Regions from separate parts of the Streptomyces sp. HUAS MG56 genome, predicted to be linked through region 2. Evidence: riboswitches for the same ligand, from Rfam matches in the RefSeq annotation. Region 2 holds a riboswitch; the other holds the start of a gene.
The links. Region 2 has a riboswitch for glycine ahead of gcvT (glycine cleavage system aminomethyltransferase GcvT). Riboswitches for the same ligand answer to the same signal wherever they lie in the genome.

Region 1 (14,846 bases), 4.3 Mb from region 2:
GAAGGGGTGGTGCGTGGTGGAAACTGTCTGGTGGATACGGACGTTGTGAGGATGTCCGGCTCGGCCGGTGTAGGCAATCAGGGTTCGTCCTGCCCCACGGGCGGGTCTGTTTCGGTCAAGGGGAATCGCCCGTGAAGTTGTTTGCGAAGTTGTTCGGCAAGAGTGCGCGAGAGGGTGGCGACAACGCGACCGCTCGCCATCGCGCCCAGCCCGACGCGGAGGGTCAGCGGCCGCTGTTCCGGGACCAGGTGGCTGGTCCGGGCGGTGACATTTCCGGAGGCCAGGGCGGGGCGTCGGTTGACCCTGCCCAGTCCGGCGGCATAGGTTTCGGACAACCGTCAACCTCAGGTACGGGTGGAGGGTTCGCCTCTGGTCCGTACGCGTCCAACGCCCCGGCGGGGCAGCCGCGGCAGGAGGATCCGTCCATGTCGGCCCTGGTGTGTTCGAGGTGCGGTAACCGCAATGCGGACAGCGCCCGCTTCTGTTCCAACTGCGGTGCGCCGCTGCGCCCCGGAGCCGTGCCGGAGCGCGCCTCCGAGACGACGTCAACGATCTCGATCTCCGGTCTTGAGGCGTACGACGCCGAGGTGACCGGCCAGACGCAGGTCCCGACGCTGTCGCCCGAGGCGCAGGCCGCGGTGGACGCGCTGCCGTTCGGCTCGGCGCTGCTGGTGGTGCGCCGGGGGCCGAACTCGGGCAGCCGCTTCCTGCTGGACGCCGACCTCACCACGGCCGGCCGTCATCCGCAGAGCGACATCTTCCTCGACGACGTGACGGTCTCGCGTCGGCACGTGGAGTTCCGTCGCCAGCCGGACGGCTCGTTCACCGTCGCCGACGTGGGCAGCCTCAACGGCACGTACGTCAACCGCGAGCCGATCGACCAGGTCGCTCTGTCGAACGGTGACGAGGTGCAGATCGGCAAGTACCGGCTGGTGTTCTACGCGAGCCGGAACCAGGGCATCTGACCCGCCCCCGGACCGGCGTCCGGGGGGACCCCAGGGAAGGTCCATGCTTCAAACACCGAGCGGCGGTGCCGGAAGCGGTACCGCCGCCAGGGACAGTGGGCTGATGAGCATCGGCACGGTGCTGAACGCGCTGCGCGACGAGTTCCCCGAAGTCACCATCTCCAAGATCCGCTTCCTGGAGTCCGAGGGGCTCATCGAGCCGCAGCGGACCGCTTCGGGGTACCGCAAGTTCAGCGCCGGAGACGTCGAGCGCCTGGCGCACGTCCTGCGGATGCAGCGGGACCACTATCTGCCGCTCAAGGTGATCCGCGAGCACCTGGACGCCATGGAGCGCGGCGAGGCCGTCCCGCTGCCCGTCGTGGGGCGCCAGCGCACGCCGGAGGACCTTCAGGAGCGGTCGGCGGTGCCCACGGTCGCTCGAATCGGCCGGGCCGAGCTGCTGGCGGCGGCGGACATCGACGAGGCCGAGCTCCAGGAGTGGGAGTCGTACGGGCTCATCGCTCCGCTGGCCGACGGGGCGTACGACGCCGAGGCGGTCACCGTGGCCGGGCTGGTGGCCGAACTGGGCCGGTTCGGGATCGAGCCGCGTCACCTGCGGGTGATGAAGGGCGCCGCCGACCGCGAGGCCGGTCTCGTCGACCAGGTGGTTGCCCCGCTCAAGCGCCACCGCAACCCGCAGACCAGGGCACTTGCCGAAGCCCGTACGAAGGAGCTGGCGGCGCTCACGGTGAAGCTGCACGCGGCTCTGGTGAAGAGCGCTCTCGGTGTGAGCCTGCCCTGAGAGCGGCGGGTGGGCCGGGGGTCCGCCGGAGTCCGGATCGGGCACCTGTTCCCGGCCCGACTACCCAAACGTCCCGGGCACGGCCTAGGGTTGCTGTGTGAACGAGCTCGATGTCGTAGGTGTCCGGGTCGAAATGCCCTCCAACCAACCGATCGTGCTCCTGCGCGAAGTGGGGGGCGACCGTTACCTCCCCATCTGGATCGGGCCGGGGGAGGCTACGGCGATCGCCTTCGCCCAGCAGGGCATGGCTCCCGCCCGACCGCTGACGCACGACCTGTTCAAGGACGTGCTGGAGGCCGTCGGCCAGGAGCTGACCGAAGTACGCATCACCGACCTGCGGGAAGGCGTCTTCTACGCGGAGCTCGTCTTCGCCAGCGGGGTCGAGGTCAGCGCCCGCCCCTCCGACGCCATAGCGCTGGCCCTGCGCACCGGTACGCCGATCTACGGCAGCGACACGGTGCTGGACGACGCGGGCATCGCCATCCCGGACGAGCAGGAGGACGAGGTGGAGAAGTTCCGTGAGTTCCTCGACCAGATCTCGCCCGAGGACTTCGGCACCAGCAGCCAGTGATCACAAGCCGTCGGTGAGCGCGCCCGCCCGGTGAGCACCGGGTGCGGCGGGCCCGTGCGGGCGGTGGGGCCGGGCATGTGCCACCGGCCAATGAGGGCGTCCTACGGCCCCCCGCGAGCGCATTCGGCTAGCCTTTCCCCGCGGTGGGGCACGGGAAACCACTCTTAGGGTGATTATCACTCGGCGTGCCGAGTGTGGCGATCGTTGACGCGCCCCTGGTGACTGCCTACCGTCGAGAAGGCAGGTCAAGGACGGAGGTCGGCGTGAGAACGAGCGGCGACGGTACGGCTGGGGGTGCCCCCGGACGCGGGTTCGGGGAGAGCGGTCCGTACCCTCCCCCGAGTTCACAGCTGCGTTCGAACAGGGGGTGCCTCCCATCGAGCAGCGCGGTCGACCCCGCTCCGCAGCGGCCGACGGTGGTACCGGACGGCGGAGGGGCAGCGTCCATGACGTCCGAACAGATCGGTTACCGCGGGCCCACCGCGTGTGCGGCCGCGGGCATCACCTATCGACAGCTCGACTACTGGGCCCGCACCGGCCTGGTCGAGCCGAGCGTGCGGCCCGCCTACGGGTCCGGCACCCAGCGGTTGTACAGCTTCCGGGACGTGGTCGTCCTGAAGATCGTGAAGCGGTTCCTGGACACCGGGGTCTCGCTCCAGAACATCCGCTCGGCCGTCCAGCACCTCAGAGAACGCGGTTTCCGCGACCTGGAGCGGTTGACCCTGATGAGCGACGGCGCGACGGTGTACGAGTGCACCTCGCCGGACGAGGTCCACGCCCTGCTCCAGGGCGGTCAGGGCATCTTCGGGATCGCCGTCGGCGTGGTGTGGCGGGACGTGGAAAGCGCGCTCTCCCAGCTGCACGGCGAGCGCATCGACACGGGCGAGACCCTCGTCGGGCACAACCCCGCGGACGAGCTGGCGCGCCGCCGCAACCGAGCGGTCTGAACGCCGGGTCCCTCGCCGTCCGACAGCGGGGATCCGTCGCCGTCCGCTAGCCGGTGCCCGCCGGCATCCGGCGCGATGCCGCACGGTGGGCGTCCCGTACCGCGGCATTGTCAGTGCCGTGGTGCAGCATCGGAGATGTGAGACACGCGCCGACCATCCTGCATCTCGACATGGATGCCTTCTACGCCTCGGTGGAGCAGGCATCCAAGCCGAGCCTGCGCGGGAAGGCGGTCGTGGTGGGCGGGCTCGGACCGCGCGGTGTGGTGGCCACCGCGTCGTACGAGGCACGGATCTTCGGGGTCCATTCGGCGATGCCCATGGGCCAGGCCCGGCGGCTGGCGCCCAACGCCGCGTATCTCGTGCCGCGCTTCGGGGTGTACCGGGCGATCAGCGAGCAGGTGATGGCGCTGCTGCGGGAGCTGTCGCCGCTGGTGGAGCCGCTCAGTCTGGACGAGGCGTTCGTGGATCTGGAGGCGGGCGGGACGGCCTGGGACGAGGAGTCGGCGCGGCTGGCCGGGAACAGGCTGCGCGCGGACATCCGGGCGGTCACGGGGCTGACCGGCTCGGTGGGGCTCGCCGCGTCCAAGATGCTCGCGAAGATCGCCTCCGAGCAGGCCAAGCCGGACGGCCTGCTGGTCATCGAGCCGGGGACCGAGCGGGCACTGCTCGGGCCGATGCCGGTGCGGACCCTGCCGGGCGTGGGCCCCGCGACCGGGGACCATCTGCGCCGGGCCGGGATCACCACGGTCGAGGAGCTGGCCGAGGCGGGTGAGGACGAGTTGGTCCGGCTGCTCGGCAAGGCGCACGGGCACGCGTTGTACGCGATGGCGCTGGCCCGTGACGACCGGCCCGTGGTGGCCGAGCGTGAGGCGAAGTCGGTGTCGGTCGAGGACACCTACGACGTGGACATCCATGACCGGCTGCGGATCGGCATGGAGGTGCAGCGGCTCGCGGACCGGTGCGTGGGGCGGCTGCGGGGGGCCGGGCTGTCGGGGCGGACCATCGTGCTGAAGGTGCGGCGGTACGACTTCTCGACGCTGACCCGTTCGGAGACGCTCAGGGGGCCCACGGACGATCCGGCGGTGGTCCGGGAGGCGGCGGCCCGGCTGCTGGACTCCGTGGACACCACGGGCGGGGTGCGGCTGCTCGGCGTGGGCGTCTCCGGGCTCGCCGACTACACGCAGGAGGACCTGTTCGCCCAGGCCATGGACGCGCGGGCGGCGGAGACGCCGGAGGAGGTCGTGGCCGAGGCCGTGGTGGAGCGGCCGGAGCCGGTCGAGCGGCACTGGCGGGCCGGGCAGGACGTGCACCATGTCGCGTACGGGCCCGGGTGGGTGCAGGGGAGCGGGCTGGGGCGGGTGACGGTGCGGTTCGAGACGCCGCAGTCCCCTCCGGGGCGGGTGCGGACGTTCTTCGTCGACGACCCCGCGCTGGAGGCCGCGGAGCCGCTGCCGCTGGTGCCGGATCCGCAGGAGGAGGAGCTCCGGCGCGACCACCCTGCCGAGGCCTAGCTAGGGGGTGTCGCTTGGATCAGGCCGGCCGTGAGGAACGGCCGCCTGCCGGCCGAGCCGAGCGGGGTCGTGGGGGAGTCGGTGATCGATGACAATGCCGCAGATGGGCGTGCCAGGGCCCGCGACGCCGGCATGATCCGAACGACACCCCCTGGCGGGGTGCGCCGGCCTCAGGCCTCCTCCGACCCGGCCAGCTTGCCGAAGTCCCGGTCGGGGAGCGTGGGAGGCAGGGCCGTGTCGAGGCCGTAGTGGTGGTAGAGCTGGAGTTCCTGTTCGGGGGAGAGATGGCGGCCCACGCCGAAGTCCGGGGCGTCCTTGATGAGGGCGCGGTCGAAGGGGACGCGGAGGGTGCCCTCGACGAGTTCGCTCGGTTCCAGCGGGACGAACGCGTCACGGGAGAACAGGCCGGTGCGTATGGCCGCCCACTCGGGTATGCCGGTCGCGTCGTCCAGGTACACCTCGTCGACGGTGCCGATCTTGGCGCCGCTGCGGTCGAACGCCTTGCGGCCGATCAGGTTGCGCGGATCGATGTCGGTCTGCACGGTCGCTCTCCCTCCACATGGTCACAACTCATCCGTAACCACTACAAAAGAGCAGATTCGCGGAGGCGGCCACTCGAGGGCTCGGGCGTTGACCTCGCTGGTAGTCTGACAACGGCTGCTGAACCCGTGCGGGAGAGTCCTCCGATCACCTCGGAGGCGCCGAAGGAGCAAATCCTCCCCGGAATCTCTCAGGCTCACGTACCGCACGGACGAGGTCACTCTGGAAAGCAGGGCGGTTGTCGACGGCTTCCGCTCTCACCGACGGTGAAAGCCGGGCCTCTCGGGCGCCCGGTGAAGCTCTCAGGTTGAGATGACAGAGGGGGAGGCCGTCGGGGCACCGCACCGTGGTGCCCTTCGAAGGTCGCGTCAGACCAGGAGGCCTCCGCAATGACCGCCCACCGCATGCCGCTCTCCGACCTCGAAGCGGGTATTCCCTTCGAACAGCGCCACATCGGGCCCGACCAGGAGGCGCGGGCCAAGATGCTCGCGCAGGTCGGCTACGGCTCGCTGGACGAGCTGACCGCCGCCGCGGTCCCCGACGTGATCAAGAACGCCGACGCCCTCGACCTGCCGGGCGCCCGCACCGAGGCCGAGGTGCTCGCCGAGCTGCGCGCGCTCGCGGACCGCAACCAGGTGCTCGGCTCGATGATCGGCCTGGGGTACTACGGGACGTTCACCCCGCCCGTCATCCTGCGCAACGTCATGGAGAACCCCGCCTGGTACACGGCGTACACGCCCTACCAGCCGGAGATCTCCCAGGGTCGGCTGGAGGCCCTGCTGAACTTCCAGACCATGGTCGCCGACCTGACCGGGCTGCCGACCTCCGGTGCCTCCCTGCTGGACGAGGGCACGGCGGCCGCCGAGGCCATGGCGCTGTCCCGGCGCATGGGCAAGAACAAGAAGGGTCTGTTCCTGGTCGACGCGGACGTGCTGCCGCAGACCATCGCCGTCATCGAGACCCGCTCCGAACCGACCGGTGTCGAGGTCGTCGTCGCCGACCTCAGCGAGGGCATCCCGGCCGACATCGCCGCGCGCGAGATCAACGGCGTACTGATCCAGTACCCGGGCGCCTCCGGTGCCGTACGCGACATCAGGCCGGTCATCGACCAGGCGCACGAGCTGGGCGCCCTCGTCACCGTCGCCGCCGACCTGCTCGCGCTGACCCTGCTGGCCTCGCCGGGTGAGCTGGGCGCGGACATCGCGGTCGGCACCACCCAGCGGTTCGGCGTGCCGATGGGCTTCGGCGGTCCGCACGCCGGTTACATGGCCGTGCAGGAGAAGTTCGCGCGCAGCCTGCCCGGCCGGCTCGTGGGCGTCTCCGTCGACGCCGACGGCAACAAGGCCTACCGGCTCGCGCTCCAGACCCGTGAGCAGCACATCCGCCGTGAGAAGGCCACCAGCAACATCTGCACCGCGCAGGTGCTGCTCGCCGTCATGGCCGGCATGTACGCCGTCTACCACGGCCCGGAGGGGCTGCGGATCATCGCCCGGCGGACGCACCGGTACGCCACGCTTCTCGCCGAGGGCCTGCGGGCCGGCGGTGTCGAGGTCGTCCACGGTGCCTTCTTCGACACCGTCACCGCGCGCGTGCCCGGCAAGGCCGCCGAGGTCGTCGCCGCCGCCCGGGAGAACGGCGTGAACCTGCGCCCGGTCGACGCCGACCACGTCTCCGTGGCCTGCGACGAGACCACCGACCGGGACCGGCTGGGCGTGGTCCTCGCGGCCTTCGGCGTCGCGGGCGACATAGCGGCGCTCGACGCGACCGCCGCGGACGCCCTGCCCGAGGCGCTGCTGCGCGGCGACGACTACCTCACCCACCCGGTCTTCCACCAGCACCGCTCCGAGACCGCGATGCTGCGCTACCTGCGCAAGCTCGCCGACCGCGACTACGCGCTCGACCGCGGCATGATCCCGCTGGGCTCCTGCACCATGAAGCTCAACGCGACCACCGAGATGGAGCCGGTCACCTGGCCCGAGTTCGGCGGGCTGCACCCCTTCGCGCCGGCCGAGCAGGCGCAGGGCTTCCTCACCCTCATCCGCGAGCTGGAGGAACGTCTCGCCGAGGTCACCGGCTACGACAAGGTCTCCCTCCAGCCGAACGCCGGCTCCCAGGGTGAGCTGGCCGGTCTGCTCGCCGTACGCGGCTACCACCGCGCCAATGGCGACGAGCAGCGCACCGTCTGCCTGATCCCGTCCTCCGCGCACGGCACCAACGCGGCCAGCGCCGTGATGGCCGGCATGAAGGTCGTCGTCGTCAAGACCGCTGAGGACGGCGAGATCGACGTCGAGGACCTGCGCGCCAAGATCGAGCAGCACCGCGCCGAGCTGGCGGTGCTGATGATCACCTACCCGTCGACGCACGGCGTCTTCGAGGAGCACGTCGCCGACATCTGTGCCCGGGTGCACGAGGCGGGCGGCCAGGTGTACGTCGACGGCGCGAACCTCAACGCGCTGGTCGGCCTCGCCAAGCCGGGCCACTTCGGCGGTGACGTCTCGCATCTGAACCTGCACAAGACCTTCTGCATCCCGCACGGCGGCGGCGGTCCAGGCGTCGGCCCGGTCGCGGTCCGCTCGCACCTCGCGCCGTACCTGCCGAACCACCCGCTCCAGCCCGCGGCCGGCCCCGAGACGGGCGTCGGCCCGGTCTCGGCCGCCCCCTGGGGCTCCGCGGGCATCCTGCCCATCTCCTGGGCGTACGTCCGCCTGATGGGCGGCGAGGGTCTCAAGCGGGCCACGCAGGTCGCCGTGCTGTCGGCGAACTATGTCGCCAAGCGCCTGGAGCCGCACTACCCCGTGCTCTACACCGGCCCCGGCGGCCTGGTCGCGCACGAGTGCATCATCGACCTGCGTCCCCTGACCAAGGCGACCGGCGTCAGCGTGGACGACGTCGCCAAGCGGCTCATCGACTACGGCTTCCACGCGCCCACCATGTCCTTCCCGGTGGCCGGCACGCTCATGATCGAGCCGACCGAGTCCGAGGACCTCGCCGAGCTGGACCGGTTCTGCGACGCGATGATCGCCATCCGCGCGGAGATCGAGAAGGTCGGCGCGGACGAGTGGCCGGCGGAGGACAACCCGCTGCGGAACGCCCCGCACACCGCCGCCGCGCTCGGCGGCGACTGGGCGCACGCCTACAGCCGCGAGGAGGCCGTCTTCCCGGCCGGTGTCTCCGCCGCCGACAAGTACTGGCCGCCGGTGCGCCGGATCGACCAGGCCTTCGGCGACCGCAACCTGGTCTGCTCCTGCCCGCCGCCGGACGCGTACGAGGACTGACACCTCTCGCCCGCCGGCACGGCGGCGGGCGGTGACATCGAGGGCCCCGCCCGGATTCCCGGGCGGGGCCCTCGCCGTGTCACCCGCCGTGTCACTCCGTCGCGAGGGCCACCTCGGTCGCCTTGATCAGAGCGACCACGTCGGAGCCCACGAAGAGGCCGAGGTCCTCGACCGCGTCCTTGGTGATCGCCGCGGTCAGTTCGCCGCCGTCGACGGTGATCCGGACGGTCGCCATGACGGCACCGGTGACGAGGCCGGTGACCGCGCCGGGCAGCTGGTTGCGGATCGACAGGCCCTCGACCCGGCCGCTGGCGAGGGAGACCTCGGTCGATTTCACGAGGGCGCGTACGGGCGAGCCGGGGGCGAGGGCGAGTTCCTCGGCGGCCTCCAGGGTGATCGCCGCGGTGAGGTGCTGCCCGCCGCCGAGGCGGACCTTCACGGCGGCCATCGCCTCGCCCGACCGGACCTCGGTGACGGCGCCGGGCAGCTGATTGCGGATGCTCAGGGTCATGGGCACCCACGGTAGGGCGCGCGGTCACCTAAGCCGGGTATGCGTGCGTCTGCGTCGCTTTGACCGTCGCCCAGACAGCGGCGCCCGGGTGTAGATCCAGCTCGGCCGCGGCGACCGTGGTGAGGTCGGCCGCGAGCGGGAGTTCGCCGACGAGGCCGGCGCGGATCTGGTCGCCGTGCGTCTCCAGGCCCTCGACCTCGCAGCGCCACAGGTTCCGGGCGCTCGCGCCGGTCGGCCGGTCCCGGAACAGGGTGACGGCGCTCGGCGGGAACGCCACGAAGACGGGCCCGGACAGCTCCTCGGTGGTCGTGAGCGAGGGCCCGGCGTCGAGCCGTACCGTGTGCCCGTCCGCCCGGCCCCGGTAGAGGTTGAGGCCGACGAGCTGGGCGATGTAGTCGGTGCGGGGGTGGCGGGCGATGTCGGCGGGGGTGCCCTCCTGCACCACCTGGCCGTCCTCGATGACGACCAGCCGGTCCGCGAGCACCATGGCGTCCAGCGGGTCGTGCGTGACGAGAACGGCGACCGCCTCGAACTCGGCCAGATGGCGGCGCAGTTGGGCCCGGACCTCCAGGCGGGTGCGGGCGTCCAGGGCGGCCAGCGGCTCGTCCAGGAGCAGCAGCCGCGGGCGGGTGGCAAGGGCCCGGGCGACGGCCACCCGCTGGGCCTGGCCGCCGGACAGCCGGCGTGGTTTGGCGTGGGCGTGGTCGGCGAGCCCCATGCGCTCCAGCCACGCGGCCGCCCGGGTACGGGCCTCGGTCTTGGAGACGCCCTGGCAGCGCGGCCCGAAGGCCACGTTGTCCAGGGCGGTCAGGTGCGGGAAGAGCAGGTAGTCCTGGAAGACCACGCCGACCGGGCGGGACTCCGGGGGAGTGTCCGCCAAGGAGGCGCCGTCGAGCCGGAGATGCCCGTCGGTGAGCGGGACGAGACCGGCGAGGGCGCGCAGGGCGGTGGTCTTGCCGGCGCCGTTGGGGCCGAGCAGGGCGACGACGTCGCCGGGGGCGGCGGTGAGGGAGACGTCCAGGCGGAAGGCGTCCCGGTCGACGACGAGCCGGGCGTCGAGCCCCTCGCCGCCCACCCGCGTCGGGGCGGCTTCGGGGGCGTCGATGTCGGTCATGGGACGGTACGTTCGCACACGCCCGGGGTCGGCGGCCACGCTCACGCTCCCGTCATCCAGCGGTCCCGCAGCCCCGCCAGCACCGCGATCGACACCGCGAGCAGGACCAGGCTGAGGGAGATGGCGGCGTCGGGGTCGTCCTGGAGGGCGAGATAGACCGCGAGGGGCATGGTCTGGGTGCGGCCGGGGAAGTTGCCGGCGAAGGTGATCGTCGCGCCGAACTCGCCGAGCGCGCGGGCCCAGGCGAGGACCGAGCCGGCCGCGATGCCGGGGGCGATGAGCGGCAGGGTGACCCGGCGGAACGCGGTGAAGCGGGACGCGCCGAGGGTGGTCGCCGCCTCCTCGTAGCGCGGATCGGCCGCGCGCAGGGTGCCCTCGACGCTGATGACCAGGAACGGCATCGCGACGAACGCCTCCGCGACCACCACCCCGGTGGTGGTGAACGGCAGGGTGATCCCGAACCAGGCGTCCAGCCACTTGCCGATCACGCCGTTGCGGCCGAGGGCCAGCAGCAGGGCCACACCACCGACCACCGGCGGCAGGACGAGGGGCAGGGTCACCAGGGCCCGGACGAACCCCCGGCCGGGAAACTCGGTGCGGGCCAGCAGCCAGGCCAGGGGCACGCCCAGGACAAGGCTGACGGCCGTCGCCGCCGTCGCGCTGACCAGGGACAGCTGGAGCGCCTGCCAGACCTGGGTGCTGGACAGCTGGTCCGGCAGCGTGCGCCAGGGCGCGCGGACCAGCAGCGCGAGCAGCGGCAGCAGCAGAAACGCCAGCGCCACCAGGCCCGGCAGCAGCAGCGGCAACGGCACCCCGCGCCGGCCCCCCGTGCCGACGCGGCGACGCCGCGGCCGGCCCGTGCGGGGGCCGGCCGCGGCGTCGGGTTCGAGAGGCGAGGTCACGGCTTGAGGAACCCGGCCTCGCTCAGCACCTTCTCGCCCTCGGCGGACTGCACGAGGGCGATGAACGCCTTGGCGGCCTCGGCGTTCGGCGCGTTCTTCAGCAGGACGATCGGGTAGTCGTTGATCGTCTTGGCCGACTCCGGGAACTCCACGCCCTGCACCTTGCTGCCGGCGGCGTGCACGTCGGTCTTGTAGACGACGGCGGCGTCGGCCTCCTTCAGTTCCACCTTGTTGAGGGCGCCCTTGACGTCCTGCTCGTAGGAGACCGGGGTGAGCTTGAGGTGGCTGGCGTCCAGGGCCTTCTGCGCGGCGGCGCCGCACGGCACGGTCTTGTCGCACAGCACGACCTTCAGGCCGGAGGCGGTGAGGTCCTTCAGCGAGGCCACCTTGTGCGGGTTGCCCGGCAGGGTCGCGATCTCCAGCTGGTTGCGGACGAAGGTGGCCGGGGTGCCGGCCGCGTCCTTCTTGCCCGTGACGATCGCCATGGTCTTGGGGCTGGCGGCGGCGAAGACGTCCGCCGGGGCGCCGCTGGTGATGCTCGCGGCCAGCGTGTCGCTGCCGCCGAAGTTGAAGCTGACCTTGGTGCCGGGGTGCTGCTGCTCGAACTCCTTGCCCAGGGCCGTGAAGCTCTCCTTGAGGGAGGCGGCCGCGAACACGGTGACGCTGCCGGAGAGCTTGGGGGAGCCGGAGGCGTCCGACGGGGCCGACGAGCCCGACGAGTCCGAGGACTTCGACGAGGAGGAACAGGCGCTGAGTGCCAGCAGGGCGGCGGCTCCCGCACCGGCAACCTTCAGCATCCGTCGGGTCCGGCGCACGGAACGGGTCATCACGGGTCTACTCCTCGCGTTCTGTGGAACAAGTGTCGCGCCCTGTCGCGGCCGGGGGAACCGGCCGTGCGGCGATGATAATGCCGCATCTGCCAGGGGTAAGTCTCCTGTCACATCGCATGAGCTGCGAACTTGTGACATGTAGCTTGCATGTGCGTTTGTACGGCGCACTCCGGCGGGTACCGTCCTGCGGGAGGTGGTCGCAGATGACGCTCGCGCAACTCGCCCTGACCGGCGATCTCGCCAGGCCCGCCCGGCTGACCGTGCCGGAGCTGCTGCACTGGCCGCAGCACCGGGCGGACGTCAGCTTCGACTGCGCGACCAGCGGCATCCAGCACCACCGCTTCACCGGACCGCGCCTGTACGACGTCCTCGCCGACGCCGGCCCGGACTTCGACCCGGCGCGGCGCAAGGACCGGCTGCGCTTCCTCATCGCCGTCACCGGCACCGACGGCCACCACGCGGTGCTGTCCTGGGCCGAGATCGACCCGGACTTCGCGGACGCGCCCGTCCTGCTGGGCGTGCGCATCGACGAGACCCCACTGGATTCGGCCGGACCCCAGCTGGTCCTCCCGCAGGACCGGTGCGGCGCCCGGCACATCAGCGGGATCACCGCGATCCGGGTGGACGGCGGCTACCGCTGTGGCGCTCCAGCGCCCGCCACACCCGGTCGCGCAGCAGCGGCACCTCGGTGAACCGCACACCCGTTGCGTCCCGCAGCGCGTTGGCCAGGGCCGGGGCGACCGGGTTGAACGGGCTCTCGCTCATCGACTTGGCGCCCAGCGGGCCGATCGCGTCCGCCGTCTCCATGAAGTGCACCTCGGTGCGCGGCACGTCGGCGTACTGCGGGAGCCGGTAGCGGCGGAAGGCGGCGGTGTCGACCGCGCCCCGCCCGTCCAGCAGGACCCGCTCGAAGAGGGTGGCGCCGAGCGCCTGGGCGACCCCGCCCTCGACCTGCCCCCGGCACTGCATCGGGTTCATCACCTTGCCCGCGTCGGCCGCGTGCACACTGCGCAGGATGCGGATCTCGCCGGTCCCGGGGTCGACCGCCACCCGGAACCAGTGCGCGTTGAAGGCGACCGAGCGCGGGGTGCCGCCGAAGTGCCCGTCGGCGCTCAGCTCCAGGCCGACGGTGCGCGCGGCCGCGTACACCTCCTTCAGCAGCAGGCGTCCGCCCGGGTGGAGCACGGCCTCCTCCGTCAGCCGGCACCGCCCGCGCGGGACGGCCAGGTGGGCGGCGGCGAAGTCCAGCAGCTGGTCGGCGAGGGCGCGGGCGGCGCGCAGGGTGGCCTTGCCCGCGACGACCGTACCGGTCGAGGCGAAGGCGCCGGTGTCGTGCCGTACGACGTCCGTGTCGGACTGGCGGACGGCGATCCGGTCGACGGTGGTGGCCAGCTCGCCGGCCGCGATCTGCTTGTGCACCGTCGTGGTGCCGTTGCCGAACTCGGCGGTGCCGACGGCCAGGTCGAAGGTGCCGTCCGGCAGCAGGGAAGCCCTGGCGTCGGCGATGTGGCCGCCGGGCGGGCCGGTCGCGATCATCGCCAGCGCGGCGCCCTCGCCGACCAGCCACCCCGCGGGGACGGGCTCGGACGCCGGCTCCGCCTGGGCCCGGCGCACGATCGCCACGCACTGGTCGAGGCCGTAGCTCGCGATGTGCAGGTCCTTCTCGTGGCCGCCCGGGGTGAGCATCGGTTCGTCGGGCCCGATGATGTTGCGCGCCTTGAACTCCAGGGGATCCAGGTCCAGTCGGCGGGCCAGCTCGTCCAGCGCCGACTCCACCGCGAACAGCACCTGGCCCAGGCCGTAGCCGCGGAAGGCGCCCGCCGGGACGGTGTGCGTGTAGACCGAGTAGGCGTCGACCTTCTTGTGCGGGGCGCGGTAGACGGCCAGGGACTCGCCGACGCTGTGGAACATCACGGCCGGCCCGTGGTTGCCGTACGCGCCCGTGTTCGCGACGACGCGCAGCTGGAGCGCGGTGAGGGTGCCGTCGCGGCGGGCGCCCGCCTTCACCCGGATCGTGAAGGGGTGCCGGGTGGTGGCGCCGTAGAACTGCTCCGCGCGTGTGTACTCCAGTTTCACCGGGCGGCGCAGCCTCAGCACGGCGAGCGCCACGATGTCCTCGACCAGCATCTCCTGCTTGCCGCCGAACCCGCCGCCGACCCGCCCCGCCAGCACCCGGACCTGGTCCTCGGGCAGGTCGTACAGCGCGCACAGGGCGCGGCGGGTGAGGAACGGCGTCTGGGAGCTGGTGCGGACGGTGAGCCGGCCGTCCTCGTCGATCCAGGCGAGGGCGCCGTGCGTCTCCAGGCTGGCGTGCTGGACGCGCTGGGTGCGGAAGGTGTCCTCGTAGACGACGTCCGCCGCCGCGAAGCCCGCTTCGACGTCGCCGAGCTCGCCGTGCGCCTCGCCGACGACGTTGGCCTCGGGGCGCGCGATGCGGGCCGTCGCCGCGTCCTTGTCGTGGACCACCGGGGCGCCGGGCCGCATGGCCTCCTCCGGGTCGAGGACGGCGGGCAGCACCTCGTACGTCACCTCGATCCGCCGGCAGCCCTCCTCCGCGGCGCCCTCGCTGTCGGCGACGACGGCGGCGACGCGCTGGCCGATGTGGCGGACGGTGTCGTCCAGGACGCGGGTGTCGTCCGGGTCCTCCTCGGGGTGTTCGTGGCGGGCGGTGGAGAAGTGCCGTTCCGGGGCGTCGTGGTGGGTGAGCACGGCGTGCACGCCGGGGACGCGCAGGGCGGCGGAGGTGTCGATCGCGAGGATGCGGGCGTGGGCGTGCGGGGAGCGCAGCAGCTTCATGTGGAGCAGGCCCGGTACGTCGATGTCGAAGGTGTAGCGGGCGGTGCCGGTGACGACCTGCGGTCCGGCCGGGGCGGGCAGGCTGCGGCCGACGGTCTCGCCG
Region 2 (14,846 bases):
CCAAGGTGGAGCAGAAGTTCACCCAGGCCGACGGTCCCGGCATGCACGCGGCCGGCGGGGTCAAGGTCACCCAGCTCAAGGGCCAGGTGTCGGGGGTGAGCGCCGAGGTCTACGTCTGGCTGCCGCCGCAGTACGACGATCCGGCCTACAAGGACAAGAAGTTCCCGGTCGTCGAGCTGCTGTCGGGCTACCCGGGCTCGGCGAAGGCCTGGTTCGGGTCCATGAAGGCGCACGAGCAGCTGGAACCGCTCATGAAGAGCGGCCAGGTCGCCCCGTTCATCCTGGTGGCCCCGCGCACGAACCTGATCGCCAAGATCGACACCGGCTGCGCCAACATCCCCGGCACGGTGAACGCGGACACCTGGCTGAGCATCGACGTACCGAAGATGATCACGGACAACTTCCGCGCCCAGTCCGCGCCGGACGGCTGGGCCGCGGCCGGCTACTCGGCCGGCGCCCACTGCGCGGCCAAGCTGGCCGTCGCCCACCCCGACCGCTACCGGGCCGCCGTCAGCCTCTCCGGCTACAACGACCCGATCGGCGAGCGCAACTCGCTGGCCGCGGGGAGCGAGGAGCTGCGGCGGGCCAACAACCCCTACTACATCCTGAAGAACTACCGCACCCCGCCGAAGATCGCCCTCTACATCTCCGGCGAGAACGGCGACGGCTACCAGGCCGGTGTGGCACTGGAACAGATCGCGAAGCCGCCGACGTACGTGAAGGTGGTGTTCCTGCCGCGCAGCATGGGCGGACACTCGATGGCGCTGTGGCGGCCGCAGGTGCCGACGGTCTTCGAGTGGCTGACCACGGAGCTGACGGGGCAGAGCAGCACCCCCCGGCACACCCGCACGCCGAGCCCGCTCAGTCCTCTGACACCGTCGAGCGGCGGTTCCAGGCGCGCGGAGCTCGCCAGTGGTAGCGCATCGCGAGCAGGCGGAGCACGAAAGCCGTGACGACCGCGAGCCCGCTGGTGTACGGGTTCAGCACGCCGTAACGGATGCACAGCACCACCATCGTGGCGCCGACGATCGCTGGGACCGCGTAGAGGTCGCGGTCCCAGCGCAGCAGCGACGGCACCTCGTTGGCCAGCACGTCCCGCAGGACGCCGCCGCCGACGGCGGTCGCGAGGCCCAGCGTCGCCGACGCGGTCAGGCCGAGGCCGTAGCTGTACGCCTTCGTCGTACCGCTGACACAGAACAGGCCGAGGCCGGCCGCGTCGAAGACGAGCACCGCCCGCTGGATCCGCTCCACGTGCGGATGCAGGAAGAAGACGACGAGCGCGGCGAGCAGCGGGGTGACGAAGTACCCGAGGTCGGTGAAGGCCGCCGGTGGTACGGCCCCGATGATCAGGTCGCGGAACAGTCCCCCGCCCAGCGCGGTGACCTCGGCGAGGACGCCGATGCCGAACACGTCGAAGTTCTTCCGGACGGCCAGCAGCGCGCCGGAGATCGCGAACACGAAGATGCCGATGACGTCCAGCGAGTGCTGGACGGAGGGACTGAAGAGAGGCTGGAGCTGCACCCCGACATTCTCGCCTGCCGGGGCGCGTGAACCTTACAAAGAAAGGCTCACAGGGTGACATCCCTGTGAGCCTTTCTTACTGAGGTGTCCTTACTTGTCGGTCGAGCCGCCCTCGGTGGTCTCCTCGGCCGACTCCTCGGCCGCCGTCTCGCTCGGCTCCCGCGACTCGGCGGTCCCGGTCTCCTCGGAGCCCACCTCACCCTCGGCGACCGCCGTGGCCAGCGCCTCCGAGGTCTGGGCCGACTCGGCCAGCACCTCGTCGGAGACCAGCTCGGCGGCCTCCTTCGCGGCCGTCAGCAGGACGGTGTCCTGCGGTGCCTGGTCCTCGAAGTTCTCGGGGTGGTGGCAGGCGACGCGCTGTCCCGGACGCAGCTCCACGAGCTGGGGCTCGGTCGTCCTGCAGATCTCCGTGGCCTTCCAGCACCGGGTGTGGAACCGGCAGCCGCTCGGCGGGGAGATCGGCGAGGGGACGTCGCCCTTGAGCAGGATGCGCTCGCTCTTGGCGTTCTTCCGCTTCGGGTCCGGGATCGGCACCGCGGACATGAGCGCCTTGGTGTACGGGTGCATCGGCGTCTTGTACAGCAGGTCCCGGTCGGCGAGTTCGACGATCTTGCCGAGGTACATCACCGCGATCCGGTCCGAGACGTGCCGGACGACCGAGAGGTCGTGCGCGATGATCACGTACGTCAGGCCCAGTTCCTCCTGGAGGTCGTCCATGAGGTTCACGACCTGGGCCTGGATCGACACGTCCAGCGCGGAGACCGGCTCGTCGGCGACGACCAGCTTCGGCTTCAGGGCGAGCGCGCGGGCGATGCCGATGCGCTGACGCTGACCGCCGGAGAACTCGTGCGGGTAGCGGTTGTAGTGCTCGGGGTTGAGGCCGACCACCGACAGCAGCCGCTGCACCTCCTTCTTGATCCCGCCCTCCGGCTCGACACCCTGGAGCCGGAACGGGGCTCCGACGATGGTGCCGATGGTGTGGCGCGGGTTCAGCGAGGAGTACGGGTCCTGGAAGATCATCTGCACGTCACGGCGCATCGGGCGCATGCCCGCGACACCGAGGTGCGTGATGTCCTTGCCCTCGAACTCCACCTTTCCGGCGGTCGGTTCGAGCAGCCGGGTGATCAGGCGGCCCATGGTGGACTTGCCGCAGCCCGACTCGCCCACCACGCCGAGGGTCTCCCCGGCGCGGACCTCGAAGTCGATGCCGTCGACGGCGCGCACGGCACCGACCTGCCGCTGGAGCAGCCCCTGCTTGATGGGGAAGTGCTTCTGCAGCCCGGTCACCTTCAGCAGGGTCTCGCCGGGTGCGACGTCCTTGCCGAGGGTGGCCGCACCGGCAGCCTTCACCTCTTTGTCCTCTGCGTTCTCACTCACAGCTTCGGCGCAATCTCTTCGGTCCAGATCCGTTCCCGCTGCTCCTGCGACATGTGGCAGGCGGCCCAGTGCTTGCTCCCGACCTCGGTCAGCTCGGGGCGGACCGTGCGGGTCACGTTGTCCTTCGGGACGTCGGCGTACGGGCAGCGCGGGTTGAAGGCGCAGCCGGACGGGATGTTGATCAGCGAGGGCGGGGAGCCCTTGACCGGGATGAGACGCTCCTGCTGGTCGCGGTCCAGACGCGGCATCGAACCGAGCAGACCCCAGGTGTAGGGGTGGCGGGGCTCGTAGAACACCTTCTCGGCCGGACCGCGCTCCACGCAGCGGCCGCCGTACATCACCAGGATGTCGTCGGCCAGTTCGGCGACGACGCCCAGGTCGTGGGTGATGATGATGACCGCGGAGCCGAACTCCTTCTGCAGATCGCGGATCAGGTCCAGGATCTGCGCCTGGACCGTCACGTCGAGCGCGGTGGTCGGCTCGTCCGCGATGAGCAGCTCGGGGTTGTTCACCAGCGACATGGCGATCATGGCGCGCTGGCGCATACCGCCGGAGAACTCGTGCGGGTAGCTGTTCACCCGCTTGTCCGGCTGCGGGATGCCCACCCGGTCGAGCATCTCGACCGCGCGCTTCTTCGCGGTCTTCTTGTCGACGTCGTGGTGGATCCGGTACGCCTCCACGATCTGCGCGCCGATCGTGTAGTACGGGTGCAGCGCCGACAGCGGATCCTGGAAGATCATCGCCATGTCGCGGCCGCGCAGCTTGCGCACGTGGTCGGGGTCGGCGGACAGCAGCTCGGTGCCGTTCAGCCAGATCTCGCCGGAGATCTGCGCCTTGCGCTTGCCGTACTGGCCGGCGGTGTGCAGGCCCATGATGCCGAGCGAGGTCACGGACTTGCCGGAGCCCGACTCGCCCACGATGCCGAGGGTCTTGCCCTTCTCCAGCTGGAAGCTGAGGCCGTCGACGGACTTCACCAGACCGTCGTCGGTCGGGAAGTGCACCTTCAGGTCGCGCACTTCGAGGAAGGAGGTCGGCGCGGGCGAGGCCTCCGTGGGCTCGCCCACGGCTGCTCCGGTCTTGCTGAGTTCGGTCATGCGAGCCTCACTCGGGGGTCGATCACGGCGTACAGCACATCGACCGCGAGGTTGGCGATGAGCACCGCGAGGGAGGTGATCAGGGTGACGCCCAGGATGATCGGCAGATCCTGGTTCTTGATGGCGGTCAGCACGGCCTGGCCGAGGCCGGGGATGCTGAACGTGGTCTCGGTGAGGATCGCGCCGCCGATCAGGGCGCCGAGGTCCATGCCGAGCATGGTCAGGATCGGGGTCATCGTCGAGCGCATGGCGTGCTTGCCGATGACGACCTGCTCCTTGAGGCCCTTGGCGCGGGCGGTGCGGATGTAGTCCTCACCGAGGATCTCCAGCATGGTGGCCCTGGTGATACGGGCGTACATCGCCGCGTACAGGAAGGCGAGGGTGATCCAGGGCAGGATCATGCCGCCCAGCCAGCCGGAGAAGCTGTCGCTGATCGAGACGTACTGGCCGTTGATCCAGTTCAGTCCGTAGCTGAAGATCGCCAGCGAGAGCAGACCCGTGAAGTAGATCGGCAGCGAGACACCGCTGAGGGCGACGACCATCGCGCCGCGGTCCCACAGGCTGCCCCGCTTGAGGGCGGAGAGCACACCCGCGGCGACACCGAAGACCAGCCACAGCACGGCGGCACCGAGCGCGAGACCCAGGGTCACCGGGAAGCGGTCGGTCAGCACCGGCCAGACGGCCTGCTCACTGCGGAAGGAGTAGCCGAAGCACGGCGCGGCACAGTGGGTGACATCGCCGCCGGCCGCGTAGGTGCGGCCCACGAATATGCCCTTGAAGAAGTGCCAGACCTGCGAGTAGATCGGATCGCTCAGACCCAGCTTCTCGCGCACCGCCTCGACGGCGTGCGGGTCCGCCTGCTTGCCCACGAAGCTCGTGGCGATGTCCACGCCCGCCCACTTGGGGACGAGGAAGAAGATGCTGAAGACCACCAGGATGATGACCACCAGCATCACTACGGCGGCGAACAGCCGCCTGATGAGGTAAGCGAGCACAGCTAACGGCCCGCCGCGGACCGCGGGCCCCCGGAGATCTTCCGGAGGGCCCGCGGCTCGCCGCGCCGGCCTTCACCTGCCTTTCGTGCCGTTCGGCGGGTGTGCCGGGACTACTTCGTGGACTTCAGGCCGAGGTTGACGAAGTCGTAGTAACCGCTGTACGCGTTCGTCGTGTACACGTTGCCCAGACGCGAGGAGCGGATGTTGAGCAGCCGCTCGAAGGTGAAGGGCAGGTAGTACGCGCCCTCCATCACCTTGTGGTTGATCTCCGTGGAGATCTGCGTCTTCTTCGCCTCGTCCAGCGTGGTGGTGTACTGGTCGAAGAGCCCGTCGATCGTCTTGTCCTTGATCAGGGCGTAGTTGTTGTTACCGCTCTGCAGGATGTACTTGCTGTCCCACAGCGGGATGCCGTAGCCCTGGACGGTCGGGAAGTCCGGACCCCAGCCCATGATGATGATGCCGAGCTTCTTCTTCTCGACGTTCGACGGGGAGCCGATGATGCCCGGGCTCTGCGAGCCGTCGTACTGGTAGATGTCGGCGTTGATGCCGACCTTCTTCAGCGCGGCCTGCAGGGACTCGGCGGTGGCGACTTCCTGCGCCTTGTTGTTGCGGACGGCGATGGTGGTCGAGAAGCCGTTCGGCTGACCGCAGGCCTTGAGCTCCTGCTTGGCCAGGTTGACGTTGCCGTTCTTGTTGGCACCGGAGATCTGGTACGGGTCGTACTTCTGGCCCTCGCCACCGGCGACCGACGGCGGGAGCATGTTGGTGCCGATGTCACCACCGGCGATCGGGCCACCGCGGGCGGTCTGCAGCGACACGTGGTCGGCGGCGTAGATCACGGCCTTGCGGCAGTGGAGGTTGTCGAACGGCTTGACGCTCTGCGGGAAGACCGCGTAGCGGATGAAGCCGGAGACCGGGTTGTCCAGGTTGTCCTTGTGCTGCTTCAGGGCGATCTGGCGGCCCTGCGGGCCAAGGCCGGTCTGCGAGGCGTCGATGTCGTAGTCGCCGTCGATCAGGCGCTGGTCCGAGTCGGCCTGGTTGGTGGAGATGTCCAGGGTGATCTTGTCCGGGTACGCCTTGCGGACCGGGTCCGAGGACGCCTTCCAGTTGGTGTTGCGGACCAGGACCAGGTTCTTGCCCGGGCTGTACGACTGGAACTTGTACGGGCCGGAGGAGAACGGGTGCAGGCCGTACTTGGACTTGGTGTCCATGTCCTGGCGGACCGGCGAGGCCGTGGTCATCGCCAGCACCTGGAGGAAGTCCGAGTTGGCCGTCGGCAGGTGGAAGACGATCGTCTTCGCGTCCGGCGTGTCGATCGCCTTCAGGCCCAGGTGGTCCTTCGAGGTGTCCTTGTACGGACCCTTGTAGGTGTTGTTCGGGTCCAGCATCTGCTGGAGGTAGACCGGACCGCCGGACAGCACGTCCTGCGCCCAGGAGCGCTCGATGCCGTACTTGATGTCCTGGGAGGTGATGGCCTTGCCGTCCTCCCAGGTGATCCCGTCACGCAGCGTGAAGGTGTAGGTCTTGCCGTCGGCCGAGACCTTGCCCGCGTCGGTGGCGAGGTCCGGGGTGAGCTTCGCGCCCTCGGCACCCGGCTCCGTCTTGTAGGTGAGCAGCTGACGGCTGTAGTAGCGGGAGAAGTCCCACATGAAGCCGTAGTAGCCGCGCGTGGTGTCCCACGAGTCGGCGTCCTGCGTGCTCACGAACTTCAGGGTGCCGCCCTTCTTGACCTGGTCGGCCTGGGCAACCTTGTTGTTCGCCGCGTCGAAGCCGGCCGCGCCGTTCTTCGAGCTGCCGTTGCCTCCGCCACACGCCGCCGTGGTCAGCAGCCCGGCGACCACTGCGGCAGCGGCAAGGGCCTGCTTGCGCCGCCCTGAGGTGCGTTGGGTAGTCACGATCTCGGATCCTCCGGAATTGATGAGAGACCCCGTGGCTGAGCTCACGGGATGCTTGGGGTACGGCACTTCAGCGGGAGCCCTTCGGGTCGAGCGCGTCCCGCACGCCGTCGCCGAAGAGGTTGAAGGCAAGAACCGTGATGAAGATCGCCACGCCCGGGATCACCATGTACATGGGGTCCGAGTCGTAGTAGTCGATCGCACTCGACAGCATCTGCCCCCAGGAGGACGTGGGCGGCTTGACGCCCACGCCCAGGAAGCTGAGCGCCGCCTCGGTGAGGATGTTCGTGGGGATCATCATCGTCGTGTACACGATGATGGGCGCGACGAGGTTGGGCAGCAGCTCCTTGAAGAGGATGTAGAACTGCCCGGCGCCGAGCGAGCGGGCCGCCTCGACGTACTCGCGCTCACGCAGCGAGAGCGTCTGGCCGCGGACCACCCGGCCGATGTACGGCCAGCCGAAGAAACCGATGACCAGGATCATCACGAACACCCGCACGCCCGTGCCGGTGAGTCCCAGCATCTGGTTGGGCATGACGGAGACCAGCGCGATGATGAACAGCAGCTGCGGGAAGGCGAGCAGGCCGTCCATGACCCGGCTGATCAGGGAGTCCACCCAGCCGCCGAAGAAGCCCGCCAGGACGCCGAGGACCGTGCCCAGGATGACGGCGACCACGGCGGACAGGAAGCCGACGAGAAGCGAGATCTGCGCGCCGTAGAGGATGCGGGCGAAGATGTCGCGGCCGTTGACCGGCTCCACGCCGAGCAGGTGGTCACCGCCGATGCCGCCCAGTGAGCCCTTGGGGGTGCTGAACAGCGGGTCGATCAGGTCCTGGTGGTAGACGTCCGGGTCCTGGCCGACCAGGCTCGTGATGACGGGCGCGAGCAGCGCGATCACGATGAGGAGCAGCACCACGACGCCGCCCGCCAGGGCGAGTTTGTCCCGCTTCAGGCGCTCCCAGGCGATCCGTCCCAGGGAGCGGCCCTGAACGGCCTTCGCGTCCGCGGCGGCGACCGCCGCTTCCTCGGCCGCACCGGGCGCCGCTTCCGCGGCCGGCTCGTGCAATGGTGCCGTCATTAGGCTGGGACCCCTCTCAACCGGTGGTAACCGGCCCGCACTTGCCGCTGGTAGCGGCATCATTCAGTCCGTCGTACACACAGGGGCGAGCCCCTTGAAGGGGGAGTCTTCAATGCCCGCGCGACAAGCCGCCAGCCTTGGCAGCGAATGGATGCGTAACCGTGATGCAAGCAGGCGTTTCCTGTTATGCGGACAGTTAGTCGCAGCAAGCGGACGGTGAGCGGAGGTCGCCCGGGGCGGGTTGGCGGCCGTACGGCGAGGTCGGCGGCGGGGTCAGTAGCCGCCGGGCACCGGCGGATAGCCGTAGCCGGGAGCAGGGGCCTGCGGCTGGGGCGGTGACTGGAGCTGCGGCTGGGGCTGGGGGTGCGCCGGGGGTACGGCGGCGTGGGCGTCGCGGTCGTAGAACGGGCGGGCGTTGGCCCGCATCCACATCACGACCGGGTCGTAGTCGTCGGTCATCGCGACCGTCGACACCGGCAGGCCCTCGGGGACCGCGCCGACGGACTGCTGCATCATCGCGCGCACCGAGTCGACCGCGGCCGGGGAGGTGTCGTACACGTCCAGGCCGATCACGAGGTACGGCGCCCCGAGCGCGGGCTGCACCCAGGCGCGGCGCAGGGAGCGCAGGGCCGGGGTGCGGTGGGCGTTCTGCGCGAGCAGGGCGTAGAACTGCGGGACCTCGATGCCGGGTTCGTCGACCCGGAGCGGGCCGGCGGGCTGGCGGTCCAGGCCCGTGGCGATGCGGCGCAGGTCCAGCCAGGGGATGCCGACGCCGCCGCCCGGGGCGTGCGGGTTGACCCACAGGCCGTAGTGGTCCGGGTAGAGGGTGCGGGCCACGTCGAGCCCGTCCACGACCTCGTAGGAGCGGTTCCAGCCGCTGGCCGACAGTTCCTGGGCGGAGGTGACGCAGGGGGCGTAGGGGAGGCCGTCGACCTCCATCGTCCCGTACTGGGCGTCCGGGGAGCCGGCCTGGCCGTGCCACAGCAGCATCCAGATCTGGCCGGAGGAGGGGGTGGCGAGGGCACGCAGCAGGGCCTCGTAGGCGTCGTAGCGTCCGGGCGTGACCTGGCGCAGCGTGTGTTCGACGCTACCGAGGCCGCCGCTGTGGCTCGCGCTCACCTTGTCGTGCCCTTCTGTTTTCCGTGCCCCGTGTGTGGAGACAGCTTAAGCGCCTGCCGGGGTGCCGCTTCGGGTTCGTTCGCGGGTGCGGGTGCGTTGCGGTTTCTCGCGCCCGCGCGGCGGAGCCGCATATCGGACACAGTCCCGCGCCCCCTTGGGGCGCCTTCAGTGGCCGTACTGATAGAAGGGCCTGACATTCCCCCGCAGCCATTCCGCCACCGGGTCGTCCGTGACGTCCAGGAGGACCAGGCTGACCGGCCAGGCGACCGGGATCCTGCCCAGGGCGCGGCCCAGGGCCTCCATCGGGAGGGTGCGCAGGTCGCCCTCCCACCGGGAGAGCTCCACGCCCACGAACATCACCGGGTCGTCCGTCTCGACGGCGGCCAGGCAGCGGCGGGCGGTGCGGACCACGCCGGTCTCGGCGAACTCGGCGGACGCGGCGGCGAGGAAGTCGACCGGGTCGTCCTGCCAGTCGGGCTCGAAGAGGCGGACCCGGCCGCCGGTGTCCGGGCCGTCGAGGGGGGTACGGCCGGCGCGGCACAGCTCGGCCACGGCGGCCGGCGGGAGCGGGATGCCGACCAGCGCGTCCGGGTTCACCGCGATGCCGACCTGCGCGGGCAGGCCCCGGGCGAACTCGACGGCCGGGGCGATGGTGTACCCCATGTGGGAGCCGGCCGCCTGGCGCAGCTGCTCCTCCGAGCTGAAGACGGGCACGTAGGCCTGGCCGTCGATCTCCAGCGTGGGCAGGTCCAGCGGGCCGCTGCCCGGGCCGCCGCCGTTGGGCAGCGGGATCCACAGGAAGCTGCGGCCGAGGACCTCGATGATCCGGCCGGCCGCGGTGGGCACGCCGAGGGAGGCCGCGAGCACCTCCTCCAACTCGTTGCCGGGCCAACCGCCGTGCGGGTGGGGGTGCGCCTGTGCCGGGAAGTCCGCGGGAATGTCCGCCGGGAAGTCCATCTGCCTACCGCCTGCTGGGAACCACTGCTGTGACCATGAAGGCTAGCGGGTTGCTGTGACCGTCCCCTCACCGTGGGAACGCGATCCGGCGCAGGGCGTCCGCCGCGGGGCGGTCCAGCAGGGTCGCCGAGCCGACGCCCGCCGGCAGCGCGCCCCGCTCGACGGCGGCGAGCAGCCGGGCCGTCGTACGGCGGTGGCGGGTGAAGGCGTAGCGGGAGACGCCCCGGCCGCGCTCGCGCTGGCCCTCGCGGGCCGTGCCGGGGGTGACGTCCAGCAGGAGCAGGTGCAGGGTGCCGCCGCGGCGGCGGGCCTCGCGGGCGAGCCAGCCGCGCACCCAGCTCCGGGTGCCGCAGTCGTGCACGACGACGCCCTCGCCGGTGCGCAGGGCGCGGCGCAGGCGCGCGTAGTGGGCGAGGCGGACCAGGGGGCGGTAGAGCGCGTAGGGGAGGAAGCCGGGCAGGCGGGCGGCCCAGCGGTCGCGGGTGTCCTGGGAGTCGATCCGGCGGCCGGGGACCGCGCGGCGCATCAGCGTGGACTTGCCGCTGCCGGGCAGTCCCGTGATCACCACCAGGTCCTCGGCGCGGAAGAGCAGGGCGTGCGGGCCGCGGCCGGCCCGGTCGCGCAGGTCCCGGACGACCGGGGCCGGGGCGCGGCGCTGCTTCGGCACCGCGACGCCGCTGGTGACGGTGGCGTACACCGGGGTCCTGTTCACCGTGTCGGTCCTCCCCTGTCGGTTCAGTAACAGCTCTGCCCGTGAAACGTAAAGAGAAGGTAATGGACCGAGGTCGGCAGTACGGTCCGCGTGCTGCCACAGGCCGGTTACAAAAGCCCGCTCGGCGTGCAATGATGTGGCCGCCAACTGCATACCGGCCGCTTGAATCCGCGCGGGAGAGTCCCCAGCCGCTGCGCTGGGGCGCCGAAGGAGCAAGTCCCTCCCTTGAATCTCTCAGGCCCCGTTACCGCGCGGGCGAGGCACATCTGAAAAGCGGGCCGCTGCCGGCAGTGGCTCCACCCACGGTGCAAGCCGTGATCGTCCCCGTGGCGGTCGTGGCGAACCTCTCAGGTTCCGATGACAGATGGGGAGGAACGTTCCTCGCCCGTTCCGCTGTCCTGGGAGACGACCGACCGATGAGCAGTACCGAACCCACTGAGCTGCGCCATACCGCGCTGGACGAGCTCCATCGCTCGCTCGGTGCGACGATGACCGACTTCGCCGGCTGGGACATGCCCCTGCGCTACGGCTCCGAGCGCGACGAGCACGTCGCGGTGCGGACCCGGGCCGGCCTGTTCGACCTCTCCCACATGGGCGAGATCACGGTGACCGGCGCCGAGGCCGCCGCCCTGCTGAACTTCGCCCTGGTCGGCAACATCGCCTCCGTCGGTGTCGGCCGCGCCCGCTACACCATGATCTGCCGGGCCGACGGCGGCATCCTGGACGACCTGATCGTCTACCGGCTCGCCGAGACCGAGTACCTGGTCGTGGCCAACGCCTCCAACGCCCAGGTGGTGCTGGACGCCCTCACCGAGCGCGCCGCGGGCTTCGACGCCGAGGTCCGCGACGACCGGGACGCCTACGCGCTGATCGCCGTCCAGGGCCCGGAGTCCCCCGGCATCCTGAAGTCGCTCACCGACGCCGACCTGGACGGCCTGAAGTACTACGCCGGCCTGCCCGGCACGGTCGCCGGCGTCCCCGCCCTGATCGCCCGCACCGGCTACACCGGCGAGGACGGCTTCGAGCTGTTCGTGAAGCCCGAGCACGCGGTCGAGCTGTGGCAGGCGCTGACCGAGGCGGGCGAGGGTGTCGGCCTGGTGCCGTGCGGCCTGTCCTGCCGCGACACCCTGCGCCTGGAGGCGGGCATGCCGCTGTACGGGCACGAGCTGAGCACCTCGCTCACCCCCTTCGACGCCGGTCTCGGCCGTGTGGTCAAGTTCGAGAAGGACGGCGACTTCGTCGGGCGCGAGGCGCTCACGCGGGCCGCCGAGCGCGCCGCGTCCGAGCCTCCGCGGGTGCTCGTCGGGCTGATCGCCGAGGGCCGCCGCGTCCCGCGCGCCGGGTACGCCGTCGTCGCCGGCGGCCGGGTGATCGGCGAGGTCACCTCCGGCGCCCCCTCCCCCACCCTGGGCAAGCCGATCGCCATGGCCTACGTCGACGCGGCCCACGCGGCGCCCGGCGCCGAGGGCGTCGGCGTGGACATCCGCGGCAGCCACGAGCCGTACGAGGTCGTGGCACTGCCGTTCTACAAGCGCCAGAAGTAGAGACTGGGCGCGGTCGCGTCCCCCGCGGGCCCGATTCCGTGGCGGGTACGTGACCCTGCGCACAGTTGCCCGCTCACCAGCGGTTTCCGCAGTCCCCCCTTCATCAGCACTCCCGCGCGTACAGGAGAATTCAGGCCATGAAGAACCCCCAGCAGCTGCGCTACAGCAAGGAGCACGAGTGGCTGTCGCCCGCCGAGGACGGCGTCGCGACGGTCGGCATCACCGAGTTCGCGGCCAACGCGCTCGGCGATGTGGTCTACGCCCAGCTCCCCGAGGTCGGCGCCACCGTGACCGCGGGTGACTCCTGCGGCGAACTGGAGTCGACCAAGTCGGTCTCCGACCTGTACTCCCCGGTCACCGGTGAGGTCGTCGAGGCCAACCAGGACGTCGTCGACGACCCGGCGCTGGTGAACTCGGCCCCCTTCGAGGGCGGCTGGCTCTTCAAGGTCCGCGTCTCGGCCGAGCCGGCGGACCTGATGAGCGCCGACGAGTACACGGCCTTCAGCGCCGGCGAGGAGTCCTGACCGTATGACTGTCCTGAACACTCCCCTGCACGAGCTGGACCCGGAGATCGCCGCCGCGGTCGACGCGGAACTCGGCCGCCAGCAGTCCACGCTGGAGATGATCGCCTCCGAGAACTTCGCGCCGCTCGCGGTGATGGAGGCACAGGGCTCGGTCCTCACCAACAAGTACGCCGAGGGCTACCCCGGCCGCCGCTACTACGGCGGCTGCGAGCACGTCGACGTCGCCGAGCAGATCGCCATCGACCGGGTCAAGGAGCTGTTCGGCGCCGAGTACGCCAACGTCCAGCCCCACTCCGGCGCCTCCGCCAACCAGGCGGCCCTGTTCGCCCTCGCCCAGCCCGGGGACACCATCCTCGGCCTGGACCTGGCGCACGGCGGCCACCTGACCCACGGCATGCGCCTGAACTTCTCCGGCAAGCAGTTCAACGTGGTCGCCTACCACGTGGACCCGCAGACCGGTCTGGTCGACATGGCCGAGCTGGAGAAGCTCGCCAAGGAGCACCGCCCGAAGGTGATCATCGCCGGCTGGTCGGCGTACCCGCGTCAGCTGGACTTCGCCGAGTTCCGCCGGATCGCCGACGAGGTCGAGGCGTACCTGTGGGTCGACATGGCGCACTTCGCCGGTCTGGTCGCGGCCGGGCTGCACCCGAACCCGGTCGAGCACGCGGACGTGGTCACCTCGACCACCCACAAGACGCTCGGCGGCCCGCGCGGCGGCATCATCCTCGCCAAGAAGGACTTCGCGAAGAAGCTGAACTCCTCGGTCTTCCCGGGCTTCCAGGGCGGCCCCCTGGAGCACGTGATCGCGGCCAAGGCGGTGTCCTTCAAGGTCGCCGCCTCGGAGGACTTCAAGGAGCGCCAGCGCCGTACGGTGGAGGGTGCCCGCATCCTCGCCGAGCGCCTGACCGCGGCGGACGCCCGCGAGGCCGGGGTGAACGTGCTCTCCGGCGGTACGGACGTGCACCTGATCCTCGTCGACCTGCGCGCGTCCGAGCTGGACGGCCAGCAGGCCGAGGACCGGCTCCACGAGGTCGGCATCACGGTCAACCGCAACGCGGTCCCGAACGACCCGCGCCCCCCGATGGTCACCTCGGGCCTGCGGATCGGCACGCCCGCCCTCGCGACCCGCGGCTTCACGGCCGAGGACTTCGCCGAGGTCGCCGACGTGATCGCGGAGGCACTCAAGCCGTCCTACGACGCTCAGGCCCTGAAGGCGCGCGTGCAGGCGCTCGCCGACAAGCACCCGCTGTACCCGGGTCTGAACAAGTAAGACACCTTTTGCAGGGCACCGCGCACACTGGAGTACGTACCCGCGTACCGGCGTGTGCGGTGCCCGCCATCCTGTACCACCGTTTTCGCTCCACCCCGTCTTGAGGAGTCGTCCGTGGCCATCTCGGTCTTCGACCTGTTCTCGATCGGCATCGGCCCGTCCAGCTCCCACACGGTCGGCCCGATGCGCGCGGCGCGCATGTTCGCCCGCCGGCTGCGCAACGAGGACGTGCTGTCCTCGGTCGCCTCGCTGCGCTGCGAGCTGTACGGCTCGCTCGGCGCGACCGGCCACGGCCACGGCACGCCGAAGGCGGTGCTGCTCGGCCTGGAGGGCGCCTCGCCGCGCACGGTGGACGTGGAGTCGGCCGACGACCGGGTGACGGCGATCAAGGCGGCGGGCCGGCTGAGCCTGCTCGGCGAGCACGAGATCCCGTTCTCCTTCGACGACGACCTGGTCCTGCACCGCCGCAAGGCCCTGCCGTACCACGCCAACGGCATGACGATGTGGGCCTACGACGCCGAGGGCGCGGAGCTCCTGTCGAAGACGTACTACTCGGTCGGCGGCGGCTTCGTCGTGGACGAGGACGCGGTCGGCGCGGACCGGATCGTGCTGGACGACGCGGTCCTGAAGTACCCCTTCCGCACCGGCGACGAACTCCTCCGCCTCACGAAGGAGACCGGCCTGTCGATCTCCTCCCTGATGCTGGAGAACGAGCGGGCCTGGCGGACCGAGGACGAGATCCGCGCGGGTCTGCTGGAGA

Region 1: another riboswitch for glycine. It lies ahead of gcvP (aminomethyl-transferring glycine dehydrogenase); the one in region 2 lies ahead of gcvT (glycine cleavage system aminomethyltransferase GcvT).

Annotation. Positions count from the first base shown of each region.
Region 1 covers NZ_CM178722.1:2,618,289-2,633,134, reverse strand. The annotation lists gene AC4OXY_RS12615 (double zinc ribbon and FHA domain-containing protein) at 132-965, shown strand; gene ftsR (transcriptional regulator FtsR) at 1,009-1,746, shown strand; gene AC4OXY_RS12605 (bifunctional nuclease family protein) at 1,844-2,317, shown strand; gene AC4OXY_RS12600 (MerR family transcriptional regulator) at 2,581-3,264, shown strand; gene AC4OXY_RS12595 (DNA polymerase IV) at 3,402-4,775, shown strand; gene AC4OXY_RS12590 (PRC-barrel domain-containing protein) at 4,946-5,317, opposite strand; glycine riboswitch at 5,437-5,531, shown strand; gene gcvP (aminomethyl-transferring glycine dehydrogenase) at 5,705-8,590, shown strand; gene AC4OXY_RS12580 (TOBE domain-containing protein) at 8,682-9,101, opposite strand; gene AC4OXY_RS12575 (ABC transporter ATP-binding protein) at 9,130-10,215, opposite strand; gene modB (molybdate ABC transporter permease subunit) at 10,257-11,117, opposite strand; gene modA (molybdate ABC transporter substrate-binding protein) at 11,114-11,944, opposite strand; gene AC4OXY_RS12560 (molybdopterin-dependent oxidoreductase) at 12,151-12,639, shown strand; gene AC4OXY_RS12555 (molybdopterin-dependent oxidoreductase) at 12,554-14,846, opposite strand, start outside.
Region 2 covers NZ_CM178722.1:6,931,525-6,946,370, reverse strand. The annotation lists gene AC4OXY_RS32830 (alpha/beta hydrolase) at 1-953, shown strand, start outside; gene AC4OXY_RS32825 (trimeric intracellular cation channel family protein) at 862-1,521, opposite strand; gene AC4OXY_RS32820 (ABC transporter ATP-binding protein) at 1,612-2,898, opposite strand; gene AC4OXY_RS32815 (ABC transporter ATP-binding protein) at 2,895-3,992, opposite strand; gene AC4OXY_RS32810 (ABC transporter permease) at 3,989-4,987, opposite strand; gene AC4OXY_RS32805 (ABC transporter substrate-binding protein) at 5,098-6,882, opposite strand; gene AC4OXY_RS32800 (ABC transporter permease) at 6,953-7,960, opposite strand; gene AC4OXY_RS32795 (enhanced serine sensitivity protein SseB C-terminal domain-containing protein) at 8,234-9,079, opposite strand; gene AC4OXY_RS32790 (enhanced serine sensitivity protein SseB) at 9,245-10,036, opposite strand; gene AC4OXY_RS32785 (AAA family ATPase) at 10,104-10,748, opposite strand; glycine riboswitch at 10,912-11,008, shown strand; glycine riboswitch at 11,009-11,122, shown strand; gene gcvT (glycine cleavage system aminomethyltransferase GcvT) at 11,165-12,292, shown strand; gene gcvH (glycine cleavage system protein GcvH) at 12,430-12,816, shown strand; gene glyA (serine hydroxymethyltransferase) at 12,821-14,086, shown strand; gene AC4OXY_RS32765 (L-serine ammonia-lyase) at 14,201-14,846, shown strand, end outside.